Symmachiella macrocystis: one gene and its partner. The protein of the gene in region 1 binds, or shares a complex with, the protein of each later gene. Links are inferred from orthologs where the notes say so. Each region holds a gene or a part of one and is shown on either strand. Other genes may lie near its edges.

Region 1 (15,947 bases):
TGAGGCAAAAGGAAGAGAAACCACCGCAACGTGGCAAATTGGCCCCAAAACCGACTAGGATAAATGGTAGGTTTATGCTCCACACAAAACCCGAAAACAAAGTCCGCAAATGTGCCCACAGGTATCCCCAATGCCGTAGGATGCGTCGCGTCGCACCTTTCTCGCGTAGTACGACCGATACTCCTGCTAAAAAAGACCTCACGCAAAGCCGCCAAAGCAGCAAAGACGTTGAAATCATACCTGCAGGAAATAGCGCGACCGCTATGTGAAATTACGGAATAAGTGATATGAATTCGCTAGTCGACGAATCGATTACCGCAGTGGCAAACGAGGTTCAACATCAACTCAATAAACTTTTTGCGACAACAGGGACGCCTGAAGCTGAATCAACATTAGACCAAGCGGGTTTGAAGGACGGGGCGATGATTGTTCGAGATTATGTGGATCATGGCGAACAGGGAATCGCTTTTGAACACCTGATTTATATGATCACAGAACCCAACATCGAAATTACCGCTCAGGCATATCGGCAATTGGTAGAGGCAGGCATGATATTGGGATTTTCACCGGCTACCTGGGCAAAGGTTCGTTACAATTTATCCGGTTGACGACATGGTCTCAATCCAATCACGTAGGATGCGTCGCGACGCACCTTTCGATGTAGGACTTTTGACGCAGAAGGAAAACGTTTGTCGGTTTGGCCTTCCCAGGGACCTTTCAAAAGCCCAAATGCGGGTAGCGCAGCATTCGTTGATTGCCCAAGCGTGTCGCATGACTTGAAATCAATACATTAGAGAACAGGCCCGAACGTGTCTTCATCGTCTTCCTCAGGGTTTCCCGGCGTCCGCATGCGGCGGTTGCGTACTCATCCTAAATTGCGGGATCTCGTCCGCGAGACGCACCTTCGTCCAGAGGATTTTATTCTGCCATTGTTCGTGCGGCACGGCGAAAACCAGCGGGTGGATATCTCTTCCATGCCGGGGCATGCTCAACTCACCACCGACTTATTGGCTGACGAGGTCACCGAAATCGAGGCATTGGGAATCCCGGCGATCATTCTGTTTGGAATTCCCGCAAACAAAGATGCGGTCGGTAGCGACGCCTTTGATGATGGCGGCATTGTGCAACAGGCGGTGCGTGCGATTAAATCCGCCGGGTCGATGCTGTTGGTTATGACCGACGTCTGTTTCTGCGAATTCACCGAGCACGGCCATTGCGGCATCATCAATGAGAAAACCGGCCAGACGGATGTCGATAATGATGCGACTTTGGAAATCTTGGTGAAACAAGCGGTCAGCCACGCCCGAGCCGGTGCCGATGTCATCGCTCCCAGCGGCATGATGGACGGGATGATCGTCGCGCTGCGGCAAGGGCTGGACGAAGCTGGTTTTACACACTTGCCGATCCTCAGCTATGCAGCCAAGTATTCGTCGGGGTTCTATGGACCGTTTCGCGAAGCGGCCGAAAGTGCCCCAACGTTTGGCGACCGACGTACCTATCAAATGGACCCGGCCAATGGCGCCGAGGCACTTCGTGAAGTGCTCTTGGATGTCCAAGAGGGCGCGGACATGTTGATGGTCAAACCGGCGCTTAGTTATTTGGATGTGATCCAACGTGTGAAACAGGCGCACCCCAGCATTCCGCTAGCGGCATACAACGTCAGCGGCGAATTCGCGATGCTGAAAGCTGCTGCGGCCAATGGTTGGATTGATGAGCAGCGTGTCGCGATGGAGGTCTTAACTTCGATCAAGCGCGCGGGTGCCGACATGATCCTCACCTACCACGCCAAAGACGCCTGCCGCTGGTTAGCCAATCCTGGATAACGGTCCCCTATCCAGTCCTGATTAGGGCATAGTAGTTAATCCTATGTCGCAACCAGGGAACGCACCGTATCATTAATATACACAGACCATGCCCACTTGCATCGCGAACGACATGCAAGTCGCTATCCAAGTGGGAGAACTGAGTATACATGTCGGGAGATTCACGATTAGTGCTCATTCGCTCACTAGTGAATACCCGCAACCAGCCACTACACTCCCGCTCGCAACAAGGTTAATTGCACTAAAGGTATGGAATTAAGCAGGCACGAGATCACGAAGAAAGCGAATGATGGCTAAGAAAAAGAAGAAGTTGTCCGTTACTGATTTAGAAAACCTATTACAACAGCGTATGACGCAGCTGGAAACTCTGATCGAGAAGCGGCGGAATCTGCAAGATCAGATCGCCCAGTTGGATCGTGAAATCCACAGCGTCAACGGATCGGGTGCAGGGACCGGTCGCGTTTCCCGATCGAAAGTCGTTGCCAAGCCAAAACGCAAACGTCGCCGCGCACGCAACTCGGTCTCATTGACCTCCGTAGTCGCAACCGTGCTCGCTAAGCACAAAAAAGGGCTTCCGACCGCCGAGATCGAAACCGCTGTCTTAGCCACTGGCTACAAGACCACCAGTAAAAATTTTCGTCCCATGATTTATCAGACATTGGCGAAAATGAAGGAATCCAAGGATGTGATCTACGATGGCGACGCAAAGCTGTATAAGTTGACGAAATAGTCTTCCCAACGCCGGTTGATGTCTTGGTCTGAGGAAATCTGATTGATTGCGGGTGCCGCGCAATGAATCGATCCCAGCAACATTCAACCTCAGTTGTGGACACAAGCGGGCCGTGACCCGTTGATTCACGTGAAAAACGGTGGGACTCGCCCCGCCGTTTTTTTTATGACTCCACCCAATCGTTACTTAACCTGCAATGGATGCTCCAGCTATGTCATCTCCTTCATTTAAAATTGACAAGAAAAATGCCATCGATCTTGTGATGCAATTGATGGCTATTCCCGGAAAGAGCGGTGAAGAATCGCTTGCCGCCGATTTCATCATCGATCAACTGCGGGCAGCCGGAGTCCCCGCGCGTGCGATTACTGCTGACACCACGCACAAAAAAAGCCCGATCGGTGGAGAGCGCGGAAACTTGATCGTCAAACTCCCGGGAACCATCCGTGGTCCGCGACGGCTGCTTATGGCGCATATAGACACGGTTCCGCTCTGCGTCGGCGCGCGGCCGGTGCGTAAAGGGAACTTCGTGACCTCCCGCGATGCGAATACGGCTCTGGGGGCCGATGACCGCGCCGGCGCTACGGTAGTGTTGAACACAGCCATCGAATTGATCAAGCAAAAATTACCGCACCCTCCGTTGACGCTCCTGTGGCCTGTTCAAGAAGAAATCGGTTTATGGGGCGCCCGCAACGCGAGCCTATCCAAATTGGGGAACCCCAAACTCTGCTTCAACTGGGACGGCTACGCGGCGGAGATGGTCTGTATTGGGGCGACCGGTGATTTTCTGATCGAAATCCAGATCGAGGGGATCGCCAGCCATGCCGGCGTCCATCCCGAACAAGGGGTCAGTGCGGCGGTCATTGCCGCCAAAGCAATCGCTGATCTCGAGGCCGGCGGGTGGTTGGGCTTGGTGCAAAAAGGCAAGCAGGCCGGGACAAGCAATATCGGCGTGATAGAGGGAGGCGCCGCTACGAATGTGGTGATGCCCACATTATCAATTCGCGCCGAAGCCCGGAGTCACAATCCTAAATTTCGCTCCCGGATTGTCAAAGAGATCGAACAGGCATTTCGGCGTGCTTGCCGTTCCACCAAAAACGATTCCGGCAAAACCGGCCGCATCGAATTCCAGGCTGACCTCAAATACGAATCCTTCCGACTCGAGGAAGACACTCCCGTGGTCCAAGCCGCCTATACGGCTCTGGAATCGGTCGGACTGCAAGGTCAGCCCCGGATTGCCAATGGAGGATTGGACGCCAATTGGCTGACCGCGCGGGGATTGCCGACCGTCACCTTCGGCTGTGGACAGATGAATCCGCACACAGTCAACGAAACTTTAGACGTTGCTGCATTCTTGGATGCCTGCAAAGTGGCTTTGGCGGTGGCAACCGAAGCCCAAGCCTGACAGGGCAGTAATGGCCTGACTGTTGGTATGAGAAACGTCATTTAGTGACCTAAATCCCCAGTATTCTGCAGATCCCTCTTGCGTAGAATTCCTCGGACGCTTACTTTGTAATGCAAAGTCCAGTTAATTCCCCGTGCGAAATCCGGGTGTTAAGTTTGTGCGGATCCCGTAATCGGACTTCGTTCTAACTTGTTACCCGAAGTTTCCCGTCGACTCAGTTTGCGTCGGACACCCTAAACTGTACAATCACAGATGGTTATCTCAGCCATGATTGCGGCACGATTTAAGAATGAAAACGACCATCGGTGGAGTCCGGAAAGGATTCCTTGTGTCCTACACGGGAACGTGAACGCCCCTATGGCCAAATCGGCAGTTTTACTCCACGAGTCTTGGAACGCACTTCGAACCGACGTCGAAACTGCCCTGGAGCAGTACGTTGAGAGTGCGCCCGACTGTCCTGAGCAATTGGCGCAGGCTATGTGCTACAGTCTCATGGCTGGGGGAAAACGACTACGTCCGATTTTAGTATTGTTAGCCTGCGAAGCGTGTGGAGGCGATACGGCTGCGGCCATGCCGGCAGCCTGCGCAATCGAAATGGTGCACACCTACTCGCTGATTCACGATGACTTGCCCGCAATGGACGATGACGACCTACGGCGCGGTCGCCCGACCAATCACGTGGTGCATGGAGAAGCCACCGCGATTTTGGCTGGCGACGCATTGTTGACATTAGCGTTTGAAGTGCTGGCGCGTGACGTTAAACCCCCGCGAATCGCAGCCGCATGTTGTGCCGATTTGGCCTCCGCTGCCGGACGTGCGGGTATGGTGGGAGGCCAAATTGCCGACCTGGAAGCAGAGACTTTTGAAACACCGACATTGGAACAATTGGAACAAATCCACCGCCGCAAGACTGGCCGCTTGCTCACCAGTGCGCTCACGTTGGGCGGTCGCATTGCTCAGGCGGACGATAACGCATTCCAAGCTCTGACCAGCTACGGACAATGCCTCGGCTTGGCGTTTCAGATCACCGACGACCTGTTGGACATTGCCGGAGACGCAAAGACCTTAGGCAAAAGTACGGGCAAAGATGTTGCACAAGGAAAATTAACCTACCCGGCGCTCTTGGGTATCGAGGAAAGCCAAAACCGGGCCCGCAGCCTCATCAATCAGGCATGCCGCAATGTGGAAATGTTTGGTAATCGTGGTCAGCGATTGGATGCATTGGCCCGTTTTGTTTTAGAAAGAGACCACTAAAGCGATGCCTTTACCTAAATGGGTCGGATGCGAAGAACGATAAATCGGGCTCGATGCTCGTATCGGATTTTTCACTGATAAACTGGAAACCCCAGACGGACGATACACTTGATGAATGAATTGCTTTCTACGATTGATTCGCCGAAGGATTTGGCTAAATTCAGCGACGACCAATTGACACAATTGGCGGCTGAGATTCGGGAAGCATTGTGTACGGTCGTTTCTGATCGGACCGCTCACTTTGCCAGCAATTTGGGTGTCGTGGAACTGTGCATCGCCCTGCATCTAGTCTACGACTTTTCACAAGACCGGCTGATCTGGGATACCGGCCACCAAGTGTATCCACACAAATTAATCACCGGCCGCTATCACGAATTCCCCACCATGCGTCGCAAGGGAGGATTGATGGGATTTCCCAATCCCAATGAAAGCCCCTACGACCTGTTTATGACCGGGCATGCCGGCAGCAGCGTTTCCACCGTATTGGGTCTGAAAACCGGCGATGACTTGCTGGGGCATGACGAGCGCAAAGCGGTCGCGGTTATCGGCGATGGGGCGCTCCCCTCGGGGATTGTGTTCGAGGCGATGAACAATGCCGCCGAACTCAAAAAAGACATGCTGGTTATCCTCAACGACAACGAAATGGGCATCTGCCCCCGCGTGGGAGGATTGGGCAAAACACTGGACAAAGCGCGTACCACGCCGCTGTATGGCGAATTCAAAAAAGATGTTTCCTGGATCCTGAATCAGATTCCGTTAGTTGGCGGTTCGGTAGAAAAAGCACTCGTGCAAACCAGGGACGCCCTGAAAGCGTCGCTGCATGGTGGCATGCTGTTTGAGGAAATGGGTTTCCGGTATATCGGTCCAATCGACGGGCACGATTTGGCCACCTTGCGGGAATACCTCGAGATGGTCAAAAACCTCAATGGTCCCGTACTGCTGCATGTTTTCACGGAGAAAGGGCACGGCTTCAAACCGGCTGCCGAAGACCCCGTGATGTTTCACACGCCGCCTCCTTTTGAACGCAACGGCGACGATAGTGTGGTCTCGGTCAAAAAGAGCAGCAGCCGCGCCTATACCAATGTGGCCAGCGAAGCCATTCACGCCGTTATGCGTCGCGACAAACGTGTCTCGGTGTTGACGGCGGCGATGTGCGAAGGAAACAAACTGGGCAAGGTCCGCTCTGAATTTCCCGACCGATTTTTTGACACCGGCATTTGCGAAGGACATGCGGTGGCCTTCGCCGCCGGTATGGCCAAAGCCGGAGCGCGGCCGGTCGTTGATATCTACAGCACCTTTCTGCAACGCAGTTTCGATCAGATTTTTCAGGAAGTCGCCCTGCAAAACCTGCCGGTCACGTTTTGTCTTGACCGCGCCGGACTCTGCGGACCCGATGGCCCCACTCACCACGGGGTGTTTGATGTGGGGTATATGCGACTATTCCCCAACATGGTCGTGATGGCGCCCGGAGACGAGAAGGATGTCTCCGCCATGCTCGACTTTGCTTTGGATTACAACGGTCCCGTTTCAATTCGCTATCCAAAAACCGGTGCAGACCTTGTGGATCGCCCCTTTGTCCCGGTCGAACTCGGTCACTCCGAGATTCTGGAATGGGGAGAGGACGGCACGATTGTCGCCTTCGGAGCAACCTTAGCTGCTTCTATTCAAGCGGCGGCGCGACTGCGTAAAGAAGGACTCGAAATTGGCGTGGTGAATGCAAGATTTGCGAAACCCCTCGATACTGCGACAATCTTTCGCGCCATCGACGAGACGGGCTTTGTGCTGACCGTCGAAGAAGGCGTGCTTGCTGGCGGATTTGGCTCGGCGGTGCTGGAAGCAGCCAATGCCGAGGGACACCGCACCGACCACATTCACCGCTTGGGAATTTCCGATCAATTTGTCGAGCATGGTGACCGTGGCGAATTGTTGGCCGATTTGGGGCTGGACGCTGAGGGAATCTTCCAAGCCGCGCTACAGCAAATCGAACGCGCCGGTGTTACCAAGGATTGGGGAAACGGACTAGAGCACCCCGCTTGATAGCTCTTCCCCGCCGAATTCTCGTGCAAAACATCCTTGCAGGCGACCGGTGCATCCCGATCGGTTTCTCAGCCGGTCACACAGCGACCGACAGCTGCTGCGAGTCGATAATTCACGAGTGTCCCAAGCCGCCGATTGACGTGTTTTAGAACATAGACCGTCAAATCTTGCCTGATCTTCCGCGATTGCCTACAATCGTAGTGATGTCGAGGTGTGCCGCTTGCACAATTGTGTCGCGTCCATTTTCGATGATAACAACTAACCAAGCCATTGGGCGTGGGGAGTGCTCTTGCCATCCGATTCGGAGGTCCGGTGAATGCGTTGTCAGTCATTAATTGTCGCTTGGGTTTTGGTTTTGAGCACCATGGCACTTGTCGGCCCGGTCTCTGCAGACGAACCCGCGAAAGAAGCGGAAACTGCCAAAGAGATCAAGGACAAAGACTATGAGATGTTCAAATTGTTTGTCGACAGTTTTGAACAGATCGATCGAAATTATGTCAAAGAGGTCGACCGTCGCGAGTTGATGGAAGCGGCCATTCAGGGCATGCTCCGCAAGCTCGACCCGTATTCGAATTATATCAGCCCGGAAAACCTGCGGGCGTTTAGCGATTCGGTCGAACAGCAATTCGGCGGAATCGGTATTCAAGTCACACTCGACCCCACGACGCATCGTCTAACGGTTGCTGCCCCGCTTCCCGGTGCCCCGGCGCAAAAAGCTGGTGTCAGACCGGGTGACATCATCACAGACATCGAAACCGAATCGACCGAAAACTTTGACATCGAGGACGCCGTCAAACTCCTCCGCGGCCAGCCGGGTGAACCGGTCAAAATCAAAGTTCTGCATCGCGGCGAAACCGAACCGGTGGAAGTCACCATCGTCCGCGACATCATCCGCGTCGCCACCGTGCGGGGTATGAGCTACAAAGAAGATGGTAGCTGGAGCTATTTTGTCGATGAAGAACACAAGATCGCTTATCTACATCTGACGACCTTCAGCCGCAATTCCTACGAAGAGCTCAAAGAGACGATGGAAACCTTGTCTGAGGAGGGAATCAAAGGATTGATCTTGGATCTGCGTTTCAATCCCGGCGGGTTACTTTCGGTGGCCACGGAAATCTCCGACATGTTCGTCGAAGAGGGAAAAATCGTCAGCACCAAAGGCCGCAATACGCAGGAGCAGGTCTTTTCGGCGAAAAAGCAAGGGACATACAGCGACTTCCCCATGGTGATCTTGGTGAATCGCTATAGCGCTTCGGCGAGCGAAATTGTTTCCGCCTGTCTCCAAGACCACAAACGAGCGCTGATCATCGGCGAGCGAACGTGGGGCAAAGGGAGCGTACAAAACGTCATCAATCTCGACTATGACGATAGTGCGTTGAAACTGACAACGGCCAGTTACCATCGTCCCAGCGGCAAAAATATCCATCGTTTCCCCGGCGCCAAGGAAGAAGATGAATGGGGCGTGATGCCGGATGAGGACTATAAAATCCGCCTGGGAGACCGGGAAATCGGGAATTTGCATAGCCATCTCGCTGAGCGAGAACTATTCAAACCAAGCGATGATGAAGACAAAGGCGAAGAATCGAAAGAAACATTCGCTGACCGGCAACTCGAAGCGGCGGTCGCCTACTTAGCAGCCAAGATCGACGGTGTCGAACCACCGAAACCGACGACGCCTGCTAAAGAAAATGGTGACAACGACGAAGTCGCCAAAAAGGAAGATGCGAAAGTGCCCGAGACGAAAGAGGAGTCGAAGCCGGAACCGGAGTCCAAACCGAAATAGCCGGGAGAATCTTCGCCAGCGACTTTCCCAGCATGTTTCTCCAGCAACACTCGACCGCGGAGGCCCCATCAGGTTCTCCCGGTCGTTTTTTTAGCGCGGGTACTTAAGTGCAGTGACCGATAATTTGCCATCCGAGGAATCTCGTGCCGCTGGGCGGCGATTGATTTTGGCCATCGAGTCTTCGTGCGACGAGACGGCTGCTTCGGTCATCGATAGCGACTTGAACATTCTGGCCAATGTCGTTGCCTCCCAAACGGATCTGCACCAACGCTTCGGCGGGGTAGTTCCGGAAATCGCTTCGCGGGCGCATGTCGAAAACATTCTGCCAGTGATCGACGAGTCCTTGCGGCAAGCCAACGCCACGCTAAAGGACCTCTCAGCGATCGCTGCGGTGACACACCCCGGCCTGGTCGGCTCGCTGCTGATTGGATTGACTGCGGCAAAAACATTGGCTGCGGTCTTGGATATTCCGTTGGTGGCCGTCGATCATCTCCAGGCGCACATTTTTGCCTGCCGTCTGGCCGCCGGCCGTGATGTGTTTCCCGCGGTTGGACTGGTCGTCAGCGGGGGGCATACGAATTTGTATGACTGCCAAGCGGCGTTGGAAATGGAATTGTTAGGCTCCACCATCGACGACGCCGCCGGCGAAGCCTTTGACAAGGTGGCGGCGATGCTGGGGCTGGACTATCCCGGTGGCCCCTCGATCGAGCGTGCCGCACGCGACGGCAATCCGGCGGCGCACGATTTTCCGCGTTCGTTCATCAAACAAGATCGACTGGAATTCAGTTTCAGCGGGTTGAAGACAGCTGTGTTGTATCGCGTTGCGGGGCAACAGGCAAAAACCGTTGATCCCTCCTCGCTATCCCGGCAACAAATCGCTGATGTCGCTGCAAGCTTTCAAGAGGCGGTCGTCGATGTGCTGGCGGCAAAATGTGGACAAGCCTTGCAGCGGCTCGGCTATCGTACGCTCTGCGTAGGAGGCGGCGTCGCAGCCAACGGCCGACTGCGGGAAAAACTGACTGACGTCGCCTCACAATGCGGCGCGGAATTGATTATTCCGCCCATGGATTTGTGTACCGACAATGCGGCGATGGCGGCGATTGCCTGGGAATTGCTTGCCCGCGGCGAAACGGTGGCCTTAGATGTAGGTGTACAACCCGGTCTCGTTCGTAAGAAGTAGCCGGACCGTTTTTTTGTCGGCCTTGCGATACTGTTTCCTCAATTCCCGCCGCCGCTGTTGAGGAAACTAAACGTGAACACGTCAGTGACTTGCGAAAATGTGGGCGTCAGTCGCATGCGGACATAGCGGCGGTCTGCGGAAATGACGGCGGAGGCTGACAGCGAGGAGCCTTCGGGAATGACCGAAATCACCGGCTGATAGCCGACGCCCGCGCGGCGCGGGGCGCCGGGTTGTGTTAAGCGGCGCGTCCTTAGAAAGTCGTCGCGGGCTTGCCGACTTTGCGCCGACGATTGCACTATGCGGCTGCGATTGCGGACCGGAACCGGTGGATGCGCCATGTGAGGCACCGCAGACACGGTGACCGGTTGTGTACGACGTCCCTGCTTGAGTTGCACGCGCACCACCGTCTCCTCATCGGTCAGAGCAATCACCTGTGTCTTGGTTGTTTCCGCGTCGGTCCCCTTATATTGCGTCACTGTGAGCAAAGCGCGTTTGGCAACCACCCGGCCCCAAACATGTTGGATTTTGATGCGATAGGTTCCGGTGAGCGCCTGTGGATAAATAATCTGTTCGTAGGTCTCCTTTTGGCGCGGTCCCATGCCGTCGTGCAGGAGGACACCGCCTGCCGGAGACTGGGGGTGTTGCAACGAACAGAGCGTGCCATTGGGTTCCTCGATAATGAGATCCAAGTCCGCTTCCCCCTGCCAACGGAGAATGATCTCCAGATCGTGCGTTTTAGCAGCGGCCATTTTTTCAGCAACGGCTTTCGCCTCGGCGGTTTTACCCGCTCGATTGAGCTGTTGTTCCAAATCGAGCAGCGCGTTTTCTGCTTGGCGATGCAGCGGCTGGTGATCGGTGGTCCAAACGTGCGACAAAATACCCAACGCGGCCCATTGCACGGCGTCCGCATCATTAAGTTTTTTGGCCAATCGCAACCCGAGCGCGTACGGTTCAGGGCGAGCGGGATTCAGTGACGAGGCTTGCCGGTAGAGGTGCAACGCGCGGGGCAGTTGTTGAAACCGCACAAGATACGCGGCCGAAAGCATCATGCTGGATTGGTCGACGGTGCGAAAATCGGACCGTGATAGCATGGCGCGTTCGATGTCGTCGGTCGAACGTTCCGCCAATTGCATCTCCAAGGGAAGCACTTCATACATCCACGTGCGGCCCTGTCCGTGCCGAATGGCGGCCTCTAAAAAAGCGACTGCGCCGGCATGGTCCTTCAACTCGAAAATCGCTTTGAAGGGTGCGTGAAACTCGATGGGTTGCGGTGTATGCGTGGCAAAAAACTTGTCCCAAACCTCAATCGCATTGCCCTGCACGGGAATCGCGGGAAAGGGAATTGGCTTAAAATCTGCGGGATGTGGAGCCGAAGTTGGGTCGGTTAATGCCGAAGCGGAGCCGGGATTGGGATCCCGACTCCGCTTCTTTTTTGACAAGCTAGGTTGTTTGGCGAAACTCTCCGTAGAGGCTTTGGAGCCCTTAACGGCGTCTTTGCCTTTCTGACGGCCCTTTACGGTTTTTTTTTCTGGGCATCAACAGCTTTGTTGTCAAATTCGGCAGGTACGTCTTCCGCGGGGACGTTGAATTGTCCACCACCGAATCCGCCTCCACCGCCGCCGAAGCCGCCGCCACCGCCGCCGAATCCACCGCCACCGCCGCCGAATCCACCACCGCCACCGCCGAAGCCGCCACCACCGCCTTGCGGGGTTTGAATCGGAATCACCAAGTCGCCAACAGGATAGACGCGGATCTGGAGGATTTCCTCAGCGACCCGTTTTGTGGTGATCTTCATGACTTCGTCTTGGACGACATAGGTCAACTGCAACGGTTCCAGCATCAACTTCAACGCGTTGCGAAGTGAGATCCCGGCGAGAGTCAGGTTGATGGGCGAATCGGGAGAAATACCTTCATCGTTGAGGGCTACGTCATCGACCACGATCTGAATATTGTGCAAGTCCTTCAAGTACAGGACCACATCCGTCAACGGTTGGTCTTGGAAGTCGACTTCAGTATTCTCATCCAAGGCTTCGTAGATACGATCTTCGATCGGGCTGAATTTCTTCAAGTCGACCGAAGCCCATTTTTTACGGTTAATGGTCAAAGCTTCCCAAACTTCCGCCGGCGGATAAACGATCGGCGGTTCATCCGGGAACGGAACGTGCGACAGCTCCACCTGATACAGCGTCTCTAAGAAGCGGTCGTATCGCAAGTACTGCAATCGCAGTGCCTTGTCGAGTTGTCCGGCAGCTTCGGCAACGAACACAGCTTGCGCGGTCACGCCGGTGTATGGTTGCAATTCCCAGGCAGCCCGTGCGACAGCTTCGGCCTTTTCAAAAGCGTCGCGGTCGCCGCGATACCCTTCGTAGATCAACACGCTAACTTGGTCGATCAACTGCTTCATCGTGTCTTCGTCTTCAGCAAGCTGATCCAGCAGCCGCCGTTGTGCTTCGATTTGCGATTGACGCTGTAAGTCTTGACGCTGCGCCAATTCCCGCTGGTCTTTCAACGTGGAAAGCTGTTGAATAGCTGTCCGTAACCGAGCCCGCAATGATTCGCGTGCATTGATGTCCACATCGGTGGCACCGCTGACCGATCGCAATGTGCCTTTGAGCAACGAAATCGCCGCACCTGGATCAGTCCTTCGGGCATCGTTGGCATGTTCCAAGTCAGCATTGACCTGGCTTTTGAGCCGCTCTGTGCGGACCTCACGCAATTTCTCTTGTTGGGCCAGCAGGTCGACTTCACCTTGTTTCTTCCCGTCATCGACTGGAATTGCTGGAGCCGCGTCGTTTTGTTGTGCCACCTTCAACACGCGATGCCCTTTTTGAGCATTCGTTACTGTGGAAAAGATGATTTGCGCTTTCACATTCGCGGGGTCTAAACGTTTGATTTCACCAGCGAAGAGATCTGCTTGTTTCATTTGTCCGGTCGCGACAGCATGCTCACCGAGGTCGACCAAATTGGCGATGTGGTTTTCATGAGCTTCGCGGCTGACATTGAGCAAGTTGGTGCCTGCCAACGGGACCGACAGGCCATCATCACGATTTGCCTGCGACCACAACGCTGCCAGAAACGTATTGCCCGGTTGCTGCTCGATGTTGCCGACGGTCCAACGCATTTGTTGATCGCCGATCGTGACCATGATTTCCGGTGTTTGAGCGATGTCTCCTTTGCCGATCAAAATCGTTTCGCGATCGCTACGCAACGGCGGTAAAACGGACGGATAGACGCGAGCACCGACTGGAGTCATGCTGTAGTTCGTGGGATAGTAAACCGGAGCATTCGCGGCGGCGACCAGTGATTCGCCGACCTGTTGTGGGTAGAGATTCGAATCGACTTTTGTGGCATCTTCAATCACCACGACACCGCCTGTGTGCTGGGCGATGACACCCAACAAACGCAGGTCGGTCTGCGGTCCGATCGCGAAGCTATGCATGGCGATACGTTGTTCACGCATGTCACCAAGCATGCTTCGCATGACTTCGGTGCCGATCAAGTCGGCAATACTGAGTCCGTCACCGATATAAGTGATCGAGGCGGGACGGTCGCCGCTGACGGCTTCCATCGCGGTCCGCACGGCCAATCTCATGTCGGTGGCCCCCAGCGGAGTCCGCATGGACAAGCGATTCACAGCGCTGTCCATCTTCGCTCCCGTAGCAGGAATGAATTCTTTGGTGTAGCGTTTGGCTTTCACATCCACCGCAAACAGGCAGACGCGATCGTCAGCCGACATCGCTTGCAGCATGGCGGACAGAACCGCCAATCCGCGATCGCGATAGGCGCCGTTTTGACTCGCCGAGGTATCAAACAGAATGACGTGGTCGCGCGGCTGAGCCGGCGTCTGCTGAGCATCGACCTGCAATCCGAGAGCGAAATACGATTCGCCATCCGGAGCCGTGTAGGCCGTCATACTGGCCTGGTGGTCGGCCCGCAGATTGTCTGCTGCTGTTGCTTGCGAAAGGGAATAACTGCAAACGCAGACCAATGCGAATGCCGGCGCGAACCGAACGCTACTTCTCAACGTGGAGATCATTTTGCGACTCCGAGAACTCTGACACTGATACCTGGAACTGCCGCGAGGCGTGATTCCTGTAAATTGATTTCATCAAATGACGGGCGACGCTGATACTGCCAGTGGAAAACTCCACTCACATTCCAAACGCCGAATCCCACTCTCGGGAACATCGAATCGATTCACCCACGATGAACGACTCACCCGAAAGGAGATTACCTATTCTATAACGGGCAACCCGTCTTGCCCAAGAAAAAAACCGCAGAAACTTCCCAGTTTATCATAATTCCCGATTGTTACAAGCTTCTGGTCCCGCTGTCGAGTCGCAAACCCACTGAGATTTACGCTCACCGCTCTGCTGGTCATCGCGTCAGTAGTAACAACGCAACACCCAGGAAGAGATTTACTGTCATTGTCGGAAAAGTGTGAAAAAGTGGAAATTCATCGAGTCGGACGGCCCAAATTCGATGTCCCGGAGTGCACGCTATCCCAACAGCGCGTACACTTCGGCACGCTGGCAATACGATCCTTCGTAATTAACATCGGTGCAAAAAGGCTGTCGGTTATCGCAAAACTCCGCTCTTGAGACGAAAACCAGCGTTCCCAACCACCGCCGCCCCGCTAGAACGGGCCATCCGTACTTGGCGGACAAACGTGAGATTTTACCGGCGTTTTGCAATCCGACGCAGCAGGCCAGATGATTCCTACAATTGGCACAACCGGACCACGGCGACGAGTTTGATGCTCCGCGCGGCCGAACGAGGGAATCGGATCGTAGAGCCGACTACTACTCTGACGCTGCCGGCGGGTCCGCTTTCTCGTCGACTTCAACAACCGAGGCCAATACTCCTCGAATGCCGTGTGTCCGTTCTTGGTGAATCCAATAGACAGCGGCGACGATGGCGGTAATGCCACAAACTCCGGCCAAAAAGCCGAAGGCGGCTGACCAGCCGTATTCATCGGCAATTTTCCCGATACCCCAGCCCGAAACGATCGCGCCTAGATAACCGGCGCTATCGAGCAGCCCAGCCGTCGTCGAACTTCCTTGCTTACCCCCGAGGTCCATGGCGATGACCCCTGACAAGAACGAATAGGGTGCGATCAAGAAAAACGAAACCAATGACAATAGCACTAGTGCCACGTAGTACTTGTTCTGCATATTCGTAAACGCCAACACGCACAGCGCCACCGCCAATAAAACGATGGAGGGGAAGATCACACGCCCATGGCGTCCACCCATACGATCCGACAGCGTCCCTGCACTGAACGCTGCCACGGCCCCCACAAGTGGAAACACCATACTGCCGATCGCTGCTTGGCTATTTGTTGCACCAGTGACTTCGGTGAGAAAGGTCGGCGACCAGAAATTGAACGTCTCGCGAATCAACGTCAGCCCAAAATTGAGTGTTGCGCAGATCCAAAAGACCGGACTGGTCAGCAGAGGCCCGATCAATTTTACAAAGCTGGGAGGCACCGGGACATTGCCGGTGTCCCCGTAGACGTTGGCTGCGTTGGCATTGGGTTCTTGCAATCCGACTTCTTGCGGGCTGCCCTTGAGCGTGAATAACGAGATAACCGCGATCACCCCGACCGTCACCGCTGCAATAATAAACAGCCCTCGCCAACCAAAGCCCGCTTCTAGAAATAGGCCCAAATAGCCCCGCGCAAAGGCGTCCCCTAACAAATAACTCATGGAGAGCACACCCATGATCGTGGCGTACCG
Region 2 (15,795 bases), on another replicon or contig:
CAGCTAAGGTCCACTCGGGTGAACACCGGCCGGCATGAATTTGAACTGATCGCATGGATTCGCCAACAGACCCGCGCCCACGACCGCATTCCTCTGGGAATCGGCGATGACACCGCAGCGTTGGCCTTTCCCAATCCGGCGAACTGCCTGGTCACCGTCGACATGCTGATGGAAGGGGTGCATTTTACGATGCCCCCGGCGACGCCTCGACAAATCGGTCATAAGGCATTGGCGGTCAATCTCAGCGATATTGCCGCAATGGCCGGACGCCCTTTGGCAGCCGTGATCAGCCTCGCCCTACCCCGTGGCGTCCCCGCGAAATTGGCCGAGGAACTGTACGCCGGCATCGAGGAGTTGGCCGACCAGTTCGACGTCGCCATCGCTGGCGGTGACACCAATAGCTGGCAAGGTCCGCTGGTGATCAGCATCACCGCCTTGGGTGAAACAACTGACCGCGGCGCCGTAACACGCAGCGGCGCTCGCCCAGGTGACGCGATATTTGTCACCGGAGGTTTGGGCGGCAGTCTGGCGGGAAAACACCTCGACTTCACGCCTCGCATCAACGAAGCCTCGAAATTGCATGAGGCCGTCGATCTGCATGCCATGCTCGATGTTAGCGACGGCTTGGCGGCGGATTTGCAGCACATTGTCGAAGAAAGCGGCGTGGGAGTTATTTTAGAGGAGTCGGAAATCCCCATCAGCCCAGCCGCCCAAACCGCCGCCGAGGAAGACGGTCGTTCTGCTTGGGATCACGCCCTCTCCGACGGTGAAGACTTTGAGTTGTTGTTTACCGTCTCAGGCGATGACGCTGCGCGGTTATTGGCCAACTCGCCGCTAGAAATTCCCTTGTCGAGAATTGGCACGGTCGTTGATGGTAACGAAATGCAGTTACGCACCGCAGCCGGAAAGGTGATCCCCTTACCGGTGTCAGGCTGGAAGCATCTGTTATAATTGCCGACAGTTCCGTTCTCCGTAACTACCGCTGATCGAGAAAGCCCCACTGTGCCCGGCTCCGAATCGTCCCTCCCGACAACTTGGACGTATACGTCGCATTCAGAAGTAGAGACCGCTGCATTAGGCGCCGCCGTAGGGCACGCTGCTCAAGCGGGGGCGGTGATTGGTTTGGTAGGCAACCTCGGTGCGGGAAAGACGCGTCTGACTCGTGCCGTTGCCACGGCGCTTGAAGTCGACGAAAAGTTGGTCACGAGCCCGACATTCGTATTGATCCAAGAATACGCCGGTCGGCTGCCGGTATATCATTTCGATACGTATCGGTTGGGCAGCGTTGACGAGTTTCTGGATTTGGGCGTCGAGGAATATTTTGAGGCCGGAGGCGTCTGCTTGATCGAATGGGCGGACCGCGTTGCCGGTGTCTTGCCTGACGATGTGCTACGGATCGAAATCGACATTACGGGAGAAAGCACCCGCGTTTTCAAGTTCGCTGCCCAAGGACCAATCGCACAATCGATGCTCATCGACGTTGCTCGCAACGTCGCCGACGCGCATAAAGAAGGTTGAAATTGTGGAACTTGCGCCGGGCGTTAGAGCAATTCCGAAATCGGGGTGGGATCTTCCAGGACCGGGGTTGGGCGACCGCGATGGTCTAAGAGATGCAACGCCGGGTTGAGTCCCATGGCACGATAGATTGTGGCGTGGATATGTTCCGGACGAACTGCGCGGGTGAGCGGTCGATATCCCTTGCTGTCGGTCGAACCGATAATCTGCCCGCCACGAATGCCGCCGCCTCCCATCAGGCAGAACATCGATGCACCCCAGTGATCGCGACCGGGCGTCCCCTTACTCAACGGAGGACCGCCATTGCCGCCATCGTTGATCCGTGGCGTGCGGCTGAATTCACCGCAGAGCACAACCATGGTGCTTTCCAACAGACCGCGCTGGTCCAAGTCTTTGAACAAACCATACACGGCAGCGTCGACGCGCGGTAAATAGGATTGCATGCCTGATTCGAGATTCCAGTGATGGTCCCAGCCGCCGAAATGGCAAGTGACAAACCGCGCGCCGGCTTCGACCAACCGTCGCGCCAACAACGTGCTTTGGCCCCAAGTATGCCGTCCATAGAGATCGCGAATCCGTGGATCTTCACGGCTAAGGTCAAAGGCTTCCCGCGCGCGTTTTCCAGAGACGAATTCAAATGCGTTTTTATCGAACCGATCCATCGCATCGAAGGTAGCGGTCTTTTCGACGTTGCGGGGAATCGTGTCGAGTTGTGTCAACAACCCGCGGCGATCCTCCAACCGCGACAGAGACAACCCTTTCGCCAGATTCAGGTTTTTGACTTCGAATTTATCTTTGTTCGGATCCCCACCCGTCTGAAACGGATCGTGTTGCACGCCCAACCAGTTTCCGCCGAAGTAGCCTGGACGCAAGCCGATGCTACTGGCTACCGGCACGCTGATGTAGCTGGGCATGCCCGGACTTTTTGCACCTAACTCGCGCGTAATCACTGAACCGAGAGAGGGGAATTTACCCGTATTGTTCCCACCGCTGACACCCATCGCTTTGGAAGTCAACATACGATGGCCGCCGGCGAAGTGATCGCCCGTGCCGTGATGTAGCGAGCGGACGATCGAAAACTTGTCGGCGATTTTTGCTTGTTGGGGAAACAGTTCGCTGATTTCAAATCCCTGTACGTTCGTAGGAATGGGATTCCACATACCGCGAATCTCAGCCGGTGCTTCCGGTTTGAGATCGTATAGATCCAAGTGCCCCGGTCCGCCGTCGAGCCACAGCAAGATAACTGAGCGATGCTGTTTACCCTCCGCTGCAGTTTCCTTGGCACGCAACACGTCCGCCAATCCTGCGGTGGCCATGCCGGCGACGCCCAACTGCACAAAGCTGCGACGACTCATGCCGTCACAGTACTTTCCTGTGTTTCCCATATCGACTTGCAGCATCGTCGGTCTCTCCCAACCAAAATGGGGGCAATCGTCCCGCGTCTTTGCGGGGCTCACAACGCATCACGCTGTATTGATGTGAATTCTACTCAAATCATTGCAATCCGTGCAACGTGATCTAGGGAATTTACCAGGGTAGTCGGCTGTGCAGAGTGGCCAGTGGATAGAGGCCAGTGGCCAGAAAAGGGGGAGCGATTACCCGCGATCAGTCACTGGGGCAGAAGCTCAAAGCCTAGTCCGCCAGTTTGAAGTGGACATCCCGCACACCACCTCAAACCTGTCGCTTTACGCCTGTTTTACTCAAAAATAGACAAATTCCGCTCCCAATCGTATCTTCCTAAACAGTCCGCGATTGAGCATTTCGCAGTTGTAGCCAAGTCATTGCGTGATAAAATGGGAAATCGAGATTTCTTGCTCGCCGTGATTTCACAGGCAGGGCCCGTGTCGATCGACTCTTCCGTGAGTACTCACACTTGCGTGATACGGGTAAAAAATACCGTTCGGAATGCGTTCTCTAATACGAAAAGGTAGTCTCACATGCGCTCCATGCATCGCATATTTCTGTCAGCCGTTTGCGGGTTGTTGCTCAGCGGATTGCCCGAACTCTGTCATGCCCAAGATGCTGTTGTCGTCCCCTCTGGAGTACGGGGTCGACGGTCCACGCCCTCGCAACCGGGGCAGCCTGGCCAACCTCAACCGGGACAAGCAAAACCGGGTGATAAATCCAAGCCGGGTGACGACAAGAACAAAGACAAAAAACCGGACGAGAAAAAAGAGGAACCGGGAACCTCAGCCGTAAAGCGGCCCGCCAAACCGGATGAGGAGCCGAAGCCGGAAGATCTCAAACTACAGAGACTGGGCGACGGTGAAGTCCGCTTCAACTTCCGCGGCGCTCCCTGGCCGGTGGTGCTCAAGGAGTTGGCCGACGTCGCGCATCTCAACTTGGACTGGCAGGAATTGCCGGGCGACTATTTGAATTTTGTCACAACCCGCAGTTACGAGGTCGACGAAGCCCGCGACGTGATCAATCGCCACCTGCTGGCGCGGGGTTACACCATGATCTTGCATGAAGAAATGCTCTCGGTGGTCAGCCTGAAGAAAATCAAAGAACTCAACCCGGCCGTTGTACCGGAGGTCACGCCCGAGGAACTTGCCAAATTGATGCCCCACGAATACGTCCGCACGTCGTTCGTGCTCGATACGTTGATTGCCAAAGAATTGGCAGAACAACTCAAACCGTTGATTAGCCCCGAGCATGGCCGTCTGAACGCGGTGGAGTCGCTCAATCGTCTGGAAGCGATGGATACGGTCGCCAATTTGCGGCAGATCCAATCATATCTATTGATGGAGAAATCCGACATCGGACAAGACCGAGTGATGCAGGAGTTCTTTCTCAAACATACCCGCGCCTCAGAAACGTTGGTGCAATTGCAAGATCTGCTGGGGATCAAACGCACGGCCGAAGTCTCCGGCGCCGCGAATCCGCAGATGCAGCAGCAAATGCAACAAATGATGCAACGCATGCAGCAACAACAGCAAAAAAAGGGTGGGGCTGCCGGTGCTAAGGCCCCCGAAGAGGTGCGACTGATTGTCAATTCCCGCAGCAACAGCATCATGGCGACGGCACCACCCAACAAAATGGCCATCATTACGCAAGCCATCAAATCACTCGATGTGGCTGCCGATCCGGCCGACTCGCTGTTTAACAACATCGACCGCATGCAGACTTATCGTTTAGCGGCGACCGACCCCGAAACGTTAGTAAATATGTTGGAAGACCTGGGGGGCTTGGATATCGGCACGCAATTAGAAGTCGATAAAAAGAATAAAGCCATCATCGCCAAGGCCTCTATGACCGACCATTTGATGATCCGCAAACTGATCGCCAAGCTCGACGGCAGCGGCCGGCGGTTTGATGTGATCAAATTGCGACGACTAGACGCGGTCGAAGTCGCCGGCTCGATCAAATTCATGATGGGCGGCGAAGAAGAGAAAAAGGACAACAGTCGCTCGCGGTATTCGTGGTATGGCGGCTACGGATCGTCCAATCAAAAAGAGGAAAAGGAAGACAAATTCCGTGTCGATGCCGACATGGACAACAACCGCCTGTTGCTGTGGGCCAACGACATTGAATTGGACTCAGTCGAAGGGTTGTTGGTCAAGTTGGGTGAAATCCGGGCTCCCGGCCAAAACCGCAGCAAAATGCGGTTGATGGAAGCGGTTTCCCCCGAAGATTCCGAAAAGGTCTTAGAACGCCTGCGGAAGATTTGGCCGAACATTGCCCCCAACGAATTGATTCTCCCCGAACCGATTGAAACTCCGGAAACAGACGAACCGACTAAGGAAAAAAAGGATGCAGCGGCCAAACCCAAGACCGCTGCCCTGCCGATTCAACCACGTCTGCAGTTGGCGAATTTCTATGAAGAAAAGACGGCGGCAAAAGAACCGGTCGAGGCCGCCGCAGCTGATGCGAGCGACAATCAACAAGCCAAACGTCCTGCGGGCACCCGCAAAGCCGAAGCGCCTCCCATCTCGATCCGCCGCACACACGATGGCCGTCTCGTCATCAGTTGCGACGACCCCGCCGCACTGGATGTGTTAGAAGATTTGATGGTCGACATCGCTCCGCCACCAAAGACTTACAAAGTCTTCTTCCTCAAATATGCGTCCGCCTATTGGGTCAGCTTTAATCTAGAGGACTTCTTCAAAGAAGAGGACGAAGACGACAAACCACGTCGACCCTACTGGTATTACGACTACGGTTCCAACGATAAGAAAGACGAAACGCGAAGTTTATCCAAGCGCAAGAAGTTGAAATTCATCGTCGATACCGACACGAATTCGATCATGGTCCGCGGCGGGGATTCCAGCCAATGGAAAACTGTTGAGGAATTAATTGAAATGTACGACAAGGCCTTGCCGCCCAACTCGCGTAATGTGCGACACGTACAAATCTTTAAGCTCAAACACAACAGCGCTAAGGACGTTTCCGAGGCGATCAAAGACGTTTATCGCGACCTGCTCAGCGCTAATGACAAGGCGCTTGAAAATCAGCCGAAAAAACAAACTAACATTCGCTACGCCGACTATTATGGCGACGATGACAAGGATGAATTGAGCCAAGGCCGTTTCAAGGGGGACTTGTCGATCGGGGTCGACCCCAAGACGAATACGTTGATCGTCTCAGCCACGGAGGCCATTTTGCACAACGTGGGACTCATGATCAACGAACTTGAGACATCGGCGGCACCGCTGGAATCGAATATGCAGGTCGTCAAACTCAAGCCGGGAATGGATTCTGCGGCGATCCATGAGAACCTTTCCAAACTGCTCAACCCGCGACCGTCGGACGAAGAAAAGCAAAGACAAGAAGCGGAGAAGCAAAAACAAATGCAACGAAAGCAACAGCAGCAGCAACAAGATGCCGCAGCCGCAGCCTTGCTGAACTGACTCGCTGCACCGTTGGGTTTGCACAATCGGGTTTACACGTGACAGACGTATTCCCCCACCCCTCGTTTATCCGAGGAGTGGGGGATTTTTTATACGCGTCCTATTCGGCTTTCTCAAACCCGAAAATGTGACCCGACGGGGTGAGCATATATGCCTCCCCTTGTTCGTCTTCGCCGAATGACATCACCGGCAGTGGGTCGACCCCTTCCGGCCAACTGATGCTGCGGTTAGCAGTCACGACTTTTTTGTCGGCGTCGTACTTCAAGGCCCAAATGCGGCCGCTCACGTAGTCGGCATACAAATACGAGCCGACCAATTCTGGAAACTTCTTGCCACGATAAACCTGTCCGCCGGTGATCGACTTGCCGATGTCGTGATGGTATTCCCAAATCGGTTCGATCAAATCCTTGCGCGGCCCGACTCCGTTGGGGCCGAATTTGTGCTTCCCTTCACGAAGGTTCCAACCGTAGTTGCCCCCTTTGACGATGATGTCAATTTCTTCCCAAATGTCCTGCCCCACATCCGCCGCCCAGCACAGGCCGGTTTTACGGTCAAAAGACAACCGCCAAATGTTACGAACGCCGTAGGCATAAATCTCGGGACGCGCACCGGGGGTCTTCACGAACGGGTTGTCCTTGGGAATCGAGTAGTTCTTTCCGTTGGACTTGTGGTCGACATCAATCCGCAAGATCGATCCCAACCATGTCTTTAGGTTTTGTCCGTTCCCCATCGGATCATTACCGGCTCCGCCATCCCCAAGGGCAATGTACAAATAACCGTCCGGCCCAAAGGCGATTGTGCCGCCATTGTGATTCCAAAACGGTTGTGGAATGCGGAGGATTTCGACTTCCGTCTTGGGATCCACCTGCTGAGGATTGTCGGCGGAGACGGTGAACCGGGAGACGACCGAGGTGTGCGGAGCATCGGTCGTTGTGTAATACACGAATAGATGGCCGTTCTCTTTGTATTTGGGATGAAACGCAAAACCTAACAGGCCTTCTTCGTTTTGGTTGTCCTTGTAGACCACCTTGGACTCGATGTCGAGAAACGGGCTCGACTCGGTGGCGTCCTGATCGTTTTTGAAGACGCGAATCACCCCTTCTTGTTCGGCAACAAAAACGCGATCACTGCCGTCGCCGGCGTAGGTCATTACGATCGGACGCCGAAACTCCAAATCGATGAATGCCTGTGTCGCGCGGATGGCGAGCGGCGATTCATCAATTTCCGCCGCACGGCCGGTGGTGCTCAAAATAGAAACTGTCAAAGCCAGTGCGGAGAACACCAGCGTCATACGCGGAAACATCTTCATCAGCGGACCACCTGTTGCGTGAATTGGTTAAAAAATTTCTTGTCAGGCGCGCAACGCAACGCACCTGCCTGGGTAGGTCGTATGAGAATAGAGCGAAGCGGCCCCGATTTCAAAGCGCACGGCTATTGAAATAGTTTCGGATCGACCGTCCACTGGCCGAAATCGTTCTCGCCCGGCTTGACCGTCACGGTCACGAGGCCTTTTTTCCAGGTCTGTGGCGCGTCGCCTTGGGAGGCTGCCGTGACGTCGGTCGGGACTTCGTGCCACACATGAAACGTCCATTCACCGGCCGGGAGGTTTTTGATCGTAAAGCGGCCTTCCTTGTCGGTGACAGCCATATAGGGATGATCTTGAACGAGTAGCCAACCGGTCATCCAAGCGTGAATCGAACAACTGACCTTCGCCGGCGCCCGCTCGACACGGCGCGCCGAGCGGCGGTCTTCGGTTTCGGGGGGAGAAACAGCGTTAAACGGCAGATTCCGCTTCAAATACGCAGCTGTGTTATGCGCGATCTTGTCGTCATTTTTAATCAACAATATTTGCGTGGTTCGCAGCGTTGTTACGTGTGGCACGAATCGACAATCCTTGTTGGCCAACAAGACATCCGCCTTGGCCGATTCGGCATACGACTCATGAATCGGCGGCGTCTTACGTCGCGGCATTTCTAGCCAGATCACGACGTTGGCGATGCCGCGACTCTCTTTATCGACCCGTAGTTGCTCTGAATGCAGATCGAACGGCCCGCAGAATTCGGCGTCCTTGTTGAGTTCCAATGCTTCGGCCACCGGCGGTTCACCACCGTAAACGAATTGCCCGCTCAGGTCGCCCCATGCGTCGGCTGCATCATCTGCGGAAACCGTGCTCACCAGATCGCCGTGCGGAGAGCCAGTCCATCCGGCACAACAAAATGTGCCCACGACCAAAATGAAACCAATTGCCTTTGAGCCTGACATAACTAACGACACCTCGAATCAAGTTGACAACCGACAAAAGAATACGGTGTTATTTGATTGTATCGAACTTGGCGTCAGGAGGATACGAACGGCGGTGAGGTTACGGTTTGACACTGGTGCCATCCGCGCGGCGATAATTGCCCCAGAACATGTCAAACGGCGGGGCGTCGGTGATCGGAAACTTCGCTGCTAATGTTTCGTCGATGTCGATCCCCAGTCCGGGACCATCATTCACATCGTAATATCCATCACGCAATTCCGGGCAGCCGGGGAACACATCTTGCTCGGCTTGGTTGAATTCGTGGGCTTCTTGAATGCCAAAATTCGGGACAGCCAAATCCAGGTGGATATTGGCCGCATGCCCGACCGGCGAGACATCCCCCGGCCCATGCCAAGCGGTCCGCACGCCAAACAGCTCACACATGGCGGCCATTTTGCGGGCGGGGGTCAGTCCCCCGATTTGCGAAATGTGCACGCGCATAAAATCGATCAGTCGCCCGCTCACCAACGGTATCCATTCATGCGGATTGTTGAATAACTCTCCCATGGCAAGCGGGGTGCTGCTTTGTTGCCGCAACTGCGAGAAATAACCGGCATCCTCCGGACTAAACGGGTCTTCCAAATAGAACAAACGATGTTGCTCCAAATCTTTGGCCAGTCCCATCGCCAATATCGGCGGTACGCGTTCGTGCACGTCGTGAATCAATTCCACTTCGTCGCCCAGTTGATTCCGCAGATGCTCAAACAATCGCGGAATCGCCCGGACGTAGGGGCGTGGTTCCCAGATTTCGGTGCGGCGATTTTCGGGAACATCATCTGCACCTGTCGTCTCTCCACTGCCATAGGTCCCCATGCCGGGAATCGCGACCTGCGCCCGCACATGGCGGTAACCCGCCTGTAGAAATCCGCGGACTTGGTCCTCGACCTCTTGGAAATCACTGCCCGAGGCATGCCGATACGTATCGACAGCAGAGCGGCATTTGCCCCCCAGCAGTTGATAGACGGGCACTCCGGCGACTTTCCCCAGGATATCCCACAGCGCCATGTCGACACCGCTGAGGGCATTGTTCAGCACCGGACCATTCCGCCAATAGGAACTGACAAACGCCGACTGCCAGATGTCTTCGATGTCGAGCGGATTCTTACCGAGCAAGAACGGCCGCAAATACTCATCGACCGCCGTCTGCACGACCCGCGCACGTTGAGTAAAGGTCGCGCAGCCCAGTCCGTACAACCCCGGTTGGTCGGTCAGCACTTTGACCACGACCAGCCGAATCCCCGCCGGAGCAGTGAGGATCGTTTTCACATCGGTGATTTTCAACGGCACGCCCCTTTGGATCGATTGACATTCACAATCACTTCGACTTCGTTCGATAGACCGGTTTCAACCGCGGGATGCCGACCTCGTCGGCCACCTTCAGCATTGCTGCCAGTTCGTCGACCAAGGGAAACTGGACGCCACTTTCAAACAACTGCTGCACGACCTCCGCATCGTTAACACAACAATAATTGATCCGCACGTGGTGCATCGTGAGTTTTTGCGTGTGGTCGGGAGAAACGGTTTTCCCTCGCAGTAATTGAATAAAGCCCGCCCCCATGGCGATCGTTTCATCGACGTACTGCAGGTTATTGCCTTGACGCTCCATATTGCAGATTAAAATTTCCTCATCAACCTGACGGGCGGCTTGGGCGGCTTTTTTGTTGCAGGCCAATAATGCCTGATGCTGCCGCTCGTGAGCGATGATTCGTCGCGTCGTCTTCTCGGCCAATTCCGCATTCCCTTTCAGGTGCACGTTCAGCCAGATATTCTCCGGCATGATCTTCAAGGCTTCATCAAGCGTCGGGATTCGTTCTCCGGCAAACTCAGCCGACTTCCAACTTCCCGCGTCCAGTTTCTTGAGTTCCGCCAGCGTAAAGTCCCCCACCGGGCCGCTGCCGTCGGTGGTGCGATCGAGCGTGGGGTCGTGCAGCAACACCAGCTGTCCGTCCTTGGTGAGCGCCACATCGAATTCGATCATTTGCGCCCCCAATCGAATCGCCTCGCGAAACGCCGCCAACGTGTTCTCCGGATGCGTATTGCTCGCCCCGCGATGTGCGCAAATCCCCCGCTGCGGCATGTCAACGCCCTGGGGAGACTCGGCAAACGATCTACAAACCCCCGTTGTGGCGATGGCGAGTGCACTGAAAAACAATAGAAAAAACGGCTGTCGCATGGTTGGCCTTTCTGCCTACGTAGGAATTCCCTGAAAGCGGAGTGGATGAACGGGGGAGGATTACACTAACATCAATAACGGGGCGGTCGCCGCCATTCAAGATTCCTCTCGATCCATCGAAACCCTCCATGTCCGATCCTCCTGCCAGACCACAGGCACTACCACCGCGTCTCTCTTGGGCGCTCGGCATGGTTATTGGCGGCACGTTGGCCTATTGCATCGGCTTGCAGATGCTGCTTGAGGATCAATCGCTTTCCTCCAATATGATCAGTTCCGGCCTGTGGCGAAAGGTCGTCAGCATTTTTGGCGGCGAAGTCAAAGCCAATCCCGCCGCCAATGCACTCACAGCGGTCGTTCCCTTTTTCCGTTTGCTGCTGATCAATGGCACGGCGAGCGTTGTTACGTGGCTGGCTGGGGCGTTCTGGTTGAGTCGCAAACGCGGCGAAGAATACGTCGATTCGCTCGCCTATTGGGGCTGGCGAGGCTGGCCGTGGTTGTTGCTGCCGTTTGTCTGGCAAATCCTGTGGCTGATCTCCCTGGGTGGCACGTGGAATCCATTCGTCACCGCCAGCACGCCCTTCTGGTTGGCAATCAGCTGCGCCGGTTGGGGGGCCACATTTTTCACATTGGCTTTGCCGCGACAAGATTCCCAAACCATCGACGCCACTCCACCGCAGCGCGTTCCCTGGGCATTGTGGTTGGGAATCGCACTGTTCGTCGGCTGTTTCTTCGCCATGAACCGGCAACTGTATTACGGGCTGCAAACGCCACACGGCGATTCAGCGATGTACGAAGAGCATCTTTGGAATCTCACGCACGGCAAAGGCTTTCGCAGCTTTCTGGATTACAACACCGAGCGGCAGCCGCCGGAGTTTCGTCTGTTTTTGGGCGAGCATATCCAAGTCGTGCATGTGTTGTTGTTGCCGGTGTATCTCATCTGGCGTTCGCATCTGACGTTAGAGTTGTGCGAAACCATTGCCTTGGCCAGCGGGGCGTTGGCGGTATTTTTCATCGGGCGGCGACATTCCGGTTCGCGCCGTGGTGCCGCCCTGCTCGCCGGCGCGTACCTGCTCTATTTTCCGCTGCATTTTTTGGATATCGAAATCGACTTCAAAACGTTCCGCCCGATTTGTTTCGGCGTACCGGCGATACTTTTTGCGCTTGATCAATGGGAGCGCGGGCGTGTTAAGACGATGCTGTTGTTACTCGCCGTTGCTCTTTCGGCCAAAGAAGACTACGCGATGATTCTCGCCCCGCTGGGGATATGGATCGCCCTACACCGGCAGGCGGAGGCGGACCATCCTCTCCCGCGCAAACGGCTCTGGTGGCTGGGAGGATGTATGGCACTGTTTGGAGTGCTATATTTGATGTTGGTGATCAAATTCGCCATCCCCTACTTTCGGGGCGGCGATGTGCATTACGTGCGTTATTTCCCCGAAGATCTGGGCGCAACGCCCGGCGAAATGGTGCGCAATGTCTTTATCCATCCACTGCGAGTGGCCGGGTATCTGTTCACGCCGGGCAATTTGCTGTTCGCGCTGTATTTGTTGTTGCCGCTCGGCGGATTGCCGTTATTGTCTCCCACGCGGTTGGCGGTGGCGGCTCCGTTGTTTGGTGTGCTGTGCCTGAATCAACTTGCCCGTGATACGCAACACCACTTCCATGCGCCGTTGATACCGATTCTTTTCTGGGCAGCGGCCGCATCGCTGACGACCACTGCACGATTTCGGCCGCGGTGGGCATTCGCCTGCGCGTTGTGTACGGGATTGTTTTTCAGTGTCGGGCCGACGGGAATCGCATTTTGGGACCCCGCATCCGCCTATTATTGGGAGCGCTGGTACGTGCCGGGTGAACGGGCTGAGAAATTCGCGGAAGTGATCGAGCAAATCCCCGCCGAATCAAAAGTCGCCTCGACCGATTTCGTGCATCCACGCTTCACGCATTACGCGCGGTCGTATGACTACAGCGACTACCGCCCCGTCGTCCCGGATGACACGGATTACATCGTGATTGATACGCGGCATCGCTACAGCAACATCAAGCTGCCGAGTGAGGTCAAGGAATTTCGCGACAATCCGCAAACCTGGGAATTGTTACCTGATCGCACTGACGGTTACTTCATCGTGCTGCGTCGCCGCCGCTGACAGGCCGGTCATTCAACCTCGCTCGCTCAAAACCACTTCTCTTTGTCGGCCGGGGTCAAGAACTCTTCACCGTTGATGTAACGGCGAATATTCTCCAACAATGTTTCGGTATGTCGTTCGGCGATGCGCGGCGAGGCGGCCGCGACGTGCGGCGTGATGAGTACGTTTTCCATGCCCCACAGCGGATGGTCGGCGGGGAGCGGTTCGACTTCAAACACGTCCAGTGCTGCGCCGGCAATCTGTCCTGCCTCGAGTGCGGTGGTCAGCGCCCCCAAGTCGACAATCGCACCGCGTCCAATATTAATCAGATAGGCCGAGTCTCGCATTTGCTGAAGCTGTTCGGTCGAGAAAAGTTTTTCTGTCTCCGGCGTGTGCGGGGCGGCGATTACCACAAAATCACTGGAGGCCAACAGGTCGGGAAGTTGGCGGATCGGCCATATTTCCGGCAGGACATCGGGGATCTCACGGCGGACCGGATCGACGCCCAGCACATGCATGCCAAAGGCGCGGGCCCGGCAAGCGATTTCACCACCGATGCTCCCCACGCCGACAATCCCCAGCGTGCAATCAGCCAGATGCAGTGCGCCGCGGTCAATGGCATTGACTTGCCCCGGCCCGTTCACAAAATCGGCCCGGGCTTCTTCTCCACCGACCGGTGCCCACCGAGATTGCATTTGTTGCCGCAAATAAATATGGGAATTGCGCGCGAACATCAGCACGTAGCCGAGCACGTGATCGGCGATGACGTCGTAAAACAAGCCCCGCATATTTGTCAACTGGCAAGGATGCGCGACCAATTCTGGAAAGAGGTAATGCTCCAAACTAGCGGTCGGTGACTGCACCCAGTCCAACTGCTTTGCACGTGCCAACAGTTGTGGTGTCAGCTTTCCGAAGAACGCGGTTGCCTCGACGATTGCTTCGTCGGCGGTCGCTTGATCGGCTGCATTCACAACAACCATGTCTTGCGCCGCATCCTGAATTCGTTGCAGACGCAGATCGTCGACGGGCGGAAAGATGACAAGTTTTTTCATAGCGTATCGGTTCTGGTTGAGGCGTCAAAGCATTGCGTAATCACAAGCGCCGCGACTTAGTTTTGAGATTGAAATTTCACAGTTGTCCGGTCGGGTTCATTCCGTTCTCTACTTCGCAGCTTTGGTAATATGATACCACGTCACGTGGCTGTTGTTTCATCACTTGGGTGCGCGCAAACGTAATTTGTCAAGTATCGATTCCTAAAAATACAAAGACTTTTTTCATCCATAATCCGACGTTTTGGAGCTTGCTCTTCCGAGGACTGTTCGACAAAATGGGACACCAACGCATGACGTTCGATGCGTGTTTTCTGATTTCTTCTTTCGACTCTTATTCAGATTCAAGAGGCTGGTTGATGCAAGTCATCTCACGTGCTGAAAGCGAATCGATTCAGTTTGGCAAAAACTTGACCTTAACCGTGGTGGAGATCACCGACGAATACGTCCGCTTGGGCATGACTTCCACGGATGGCGAACTGAACTACTGGGAAGAGATCCTGTACCTGCAAACACAAGAGGCGGAATTGCAGCTCAATTAACACTTTGTGAGACAGCTCGAAATGACGCGTCCCTCTGCTGACCGGTATTACTCATGGAAGCTGTGCGTATCGTCAGGAAACGAATTGTCACGAGTTTCCTGAATGTAATTCCGCACCGATGAGTCGACAATGCTTCGCAGGTCCGCGTACTTTTTGAGAAATTTTGGTGCGAATCCGGGGGTTAACCCCAGCATGTCGTTGGTCACCAAAACCTGCCCATCGCAATCCGGGCCGGCGCCAATGCCGATTGTGGGAATCGTCAACGTGGCTGTGATTTCAGCGGCAATTTCCCGTGGAACGCACTCCAAAACAATCGCAAAAGCTCCCGCATCTTGCGCTGCTAAGGCATCGTTCAGCAACGGTTGTTTGTCACGCTGCACCTTGTAGCCGCCAATTGAGAGTACGGATTGTGGTTTGAGCCCGACGTGAGCCATCACCGGCACATCAGCGCCCGTCAATTTTGCGATGGTGCCCGCCTGGTTGACCCCCCCCTCGAGCTTGACTGCTGCTGCGCCTGTTTCTTTGATCAACCGTCCGGCGTTTTCCAACGCTTGTTCGGGGCTGACATGAAACGACATGAACGGCATGTCCACGATGACCAACGCCTGCTTGACCGCGCGGACAACCATCTCCGCATGGTAGATCATCTGCTCGACCGTGACCCGTAATGTGGAATTCCGGCCTTGGACCACCATGCCCAGCGTGTCGCCGACAAGAATGGCATCGATGCCAATTTCATCCAAGAGCTGTGCCCACGTGAAGTCGTACGCCGTCAACACCGTGAGCTTACGGCCCTGTTGTTTTGCCGCTGAAAATTGAGGTACGGTCCAAGGGGAAGCGGGCTGTCCGCCGTTGTCAGCATCTGTAGTCATCGGGTCGCGTCTTTTTTATCTTGGGTGATCTCAAAATCCATCCGTCGCGGCGATTCCCGGGGGATTCATGTCGCCACATGGAAAATGATTGCCGTCGGCACTCAACCCGTGTATCCTAACGAACGAGGTCTCCGAAGTCACATAGGTTCGCCATGCCCGCTTCAGCAGGCTAGCAGACCTGTTTATTATCACATCAGGAGCACAGATGATGCTGCGATCCCATAACCTAGGGCAGGCGATGCGGTACAGCGCAATCGCGGTCGGATTGGTCGCACTAGCACTGTTGGCTGCAGAGTCGGCGTTTGCTCAAGATAAGACCACAAAGCCCGATCCAGCAAATACGCTGGCTGGAAAAATAAAATCCGTCGA

What was found.
Region 2: the proteins of tsaD (region 1) and tsaE are in contact, whole or in part, in a crystal structure (PDB 6N9A), measured with the Thermotoga maritima proteins. The link is inferred for Symmachiella macrocystis from one-to-one orthologs. Residues at the interface, in WP_004082750.1 of Thermotoga maritima: Cys10, Asp11, Arg49, His50, Leu82, Gly84, Gly135, Gly136, Glu154, Thr155, Leu156, Asp157, Asp158, Ser159, Glu162, Asp165, Lys166, Arg169, Leu170, Tyr175, Lys213, Thr214, Leu217, Tyr218, Gln221, Arg222, Asn324; in WP_004082108.1 of Thermotoga maritima: Leu37, Gly38, Lys46, Lys57, Val59, Lys60, Ser61, Thr63, Phe64, Thr65, Leu66, Met67, Val69, Pro71, Tyr82, Arg83, Leu84, Asp86, Asp88, Phe89, Asp93, Ile128, Asp130, Glu131, Arg134.

What each region holds. Positions count from the first base shown.
Region 1 is NZ_SJPP01000003.1:753,624-769,570, forward strand. Bases 8,264-11,175 are described here. They hold tsaD (tRNA (adenosine(37)-N6)-threonylcarbamoyltransferase complex transferase subunit TsaD), read left to right. Parts: upstream 8,264-9,141; coding sequence 9,142-10,209; downstream 10,210-11,175. Other genes in these bases: CA54_RS26420 (S41 family peptidase), read left to right, coding at 8,264-9,029; CA54_RS26430 (tetratricopeptide repeat protein), read right to left, coding at 10,248-11,175. Outside these bases: CA54_RS26390 (MafI family immunity protein), read left to right, coding at 288-608; hemB (porphobilinogen synthase), read left to right, coding at 849-1,823; CA54_RS26400 (hypothetical protein), read left to right, coding at 2,110-2,553; CA54_RS26405 (M20/M25/M40 family metallo-hydrolase), read left to right, coding at 2,765-3,955; CA54_RS26410 (polyprenyl synthetase family protein), read left to right, coding at 4,313-5,209; dxs (1-deoxy-D-xylulose-5-phosphate synthase), read left to right, coding at 5,321-7,246; more of CA54_RS26420, read left to right, coding at 7,563-8,263; more of CA54_RS26430, read right to left, coding at 11,176-11,648; CA54_RS26435 (hypothetical protein), read right to left, coding at 11,723-14,245; CA54_RS26440 (MFS transporter), read right to left, coding at 15,012-15,947.
Region 2 is NZ_SJPP01000001.1:3,570,342-3,586,136, forward strand. Bases 1-2,760 are described here. They hold tsaE (tRNA (adenosine(37)-N6)-threonylcarbamoyltransferase complex ATPase subunit type 1 TsaE), read left to right. Parts: upstream 1-1,002; coding sequence 1,003-1,518; downstream 1,519-2,760. Other genes in these bases: thiL (thiamine-phosphate kinase), read left to right, coding at 19-951; CA54_RS13845 (DUF1501 domain-containing protein), read right to left, coding at 1,542-2,760. In the rest of the region: more of CA54_RS13845, read right to left, coding at 2,761-2,915; CA54_RS13850 (secretin N-terminal domain-containing protein), read left to right, coding at 3,453-6,365; CA54_RS13855 (PQQ-dependent sugar dehydrogenase), read right to left, coding at 6,466-7,674; CA54_RS13860 (hypothetical protein), read right to left, coding at 7,797-8,627; CA54_RS13865 (enolase C-terminal domain-like protein), read right to left, coding at 8,728-9,954; CA54_RS13870 (glycerophosphodiester phosphodiesterase), read right to left, coding at 9,983-10,840; CA54_RS13875 (DUF2079 domain-containing protein), read left to right, coding at 10,969-12,984; CA54_RS13880 (D-2-hydroxyacid dehydrogenase), read right to left, coding at 13,011-14,015; CA54_RS13885 (carbon storage regulator), read left to right, coding at 14,372-14,554; panB (3-methyl-2-oxobutanoate hydroxymethyltransferase), read right to left, coding at 14,602-15,426; CA54_RS13895 (hypothetical protein), read left to right, coding at 15,632-15,795. UniProt on the Escherichia coli protein: Required for the formation of a threonylcarbamoyl group on adenosine at position 37 (t(6)A37) in tRNAs that read codons beginning with adenine.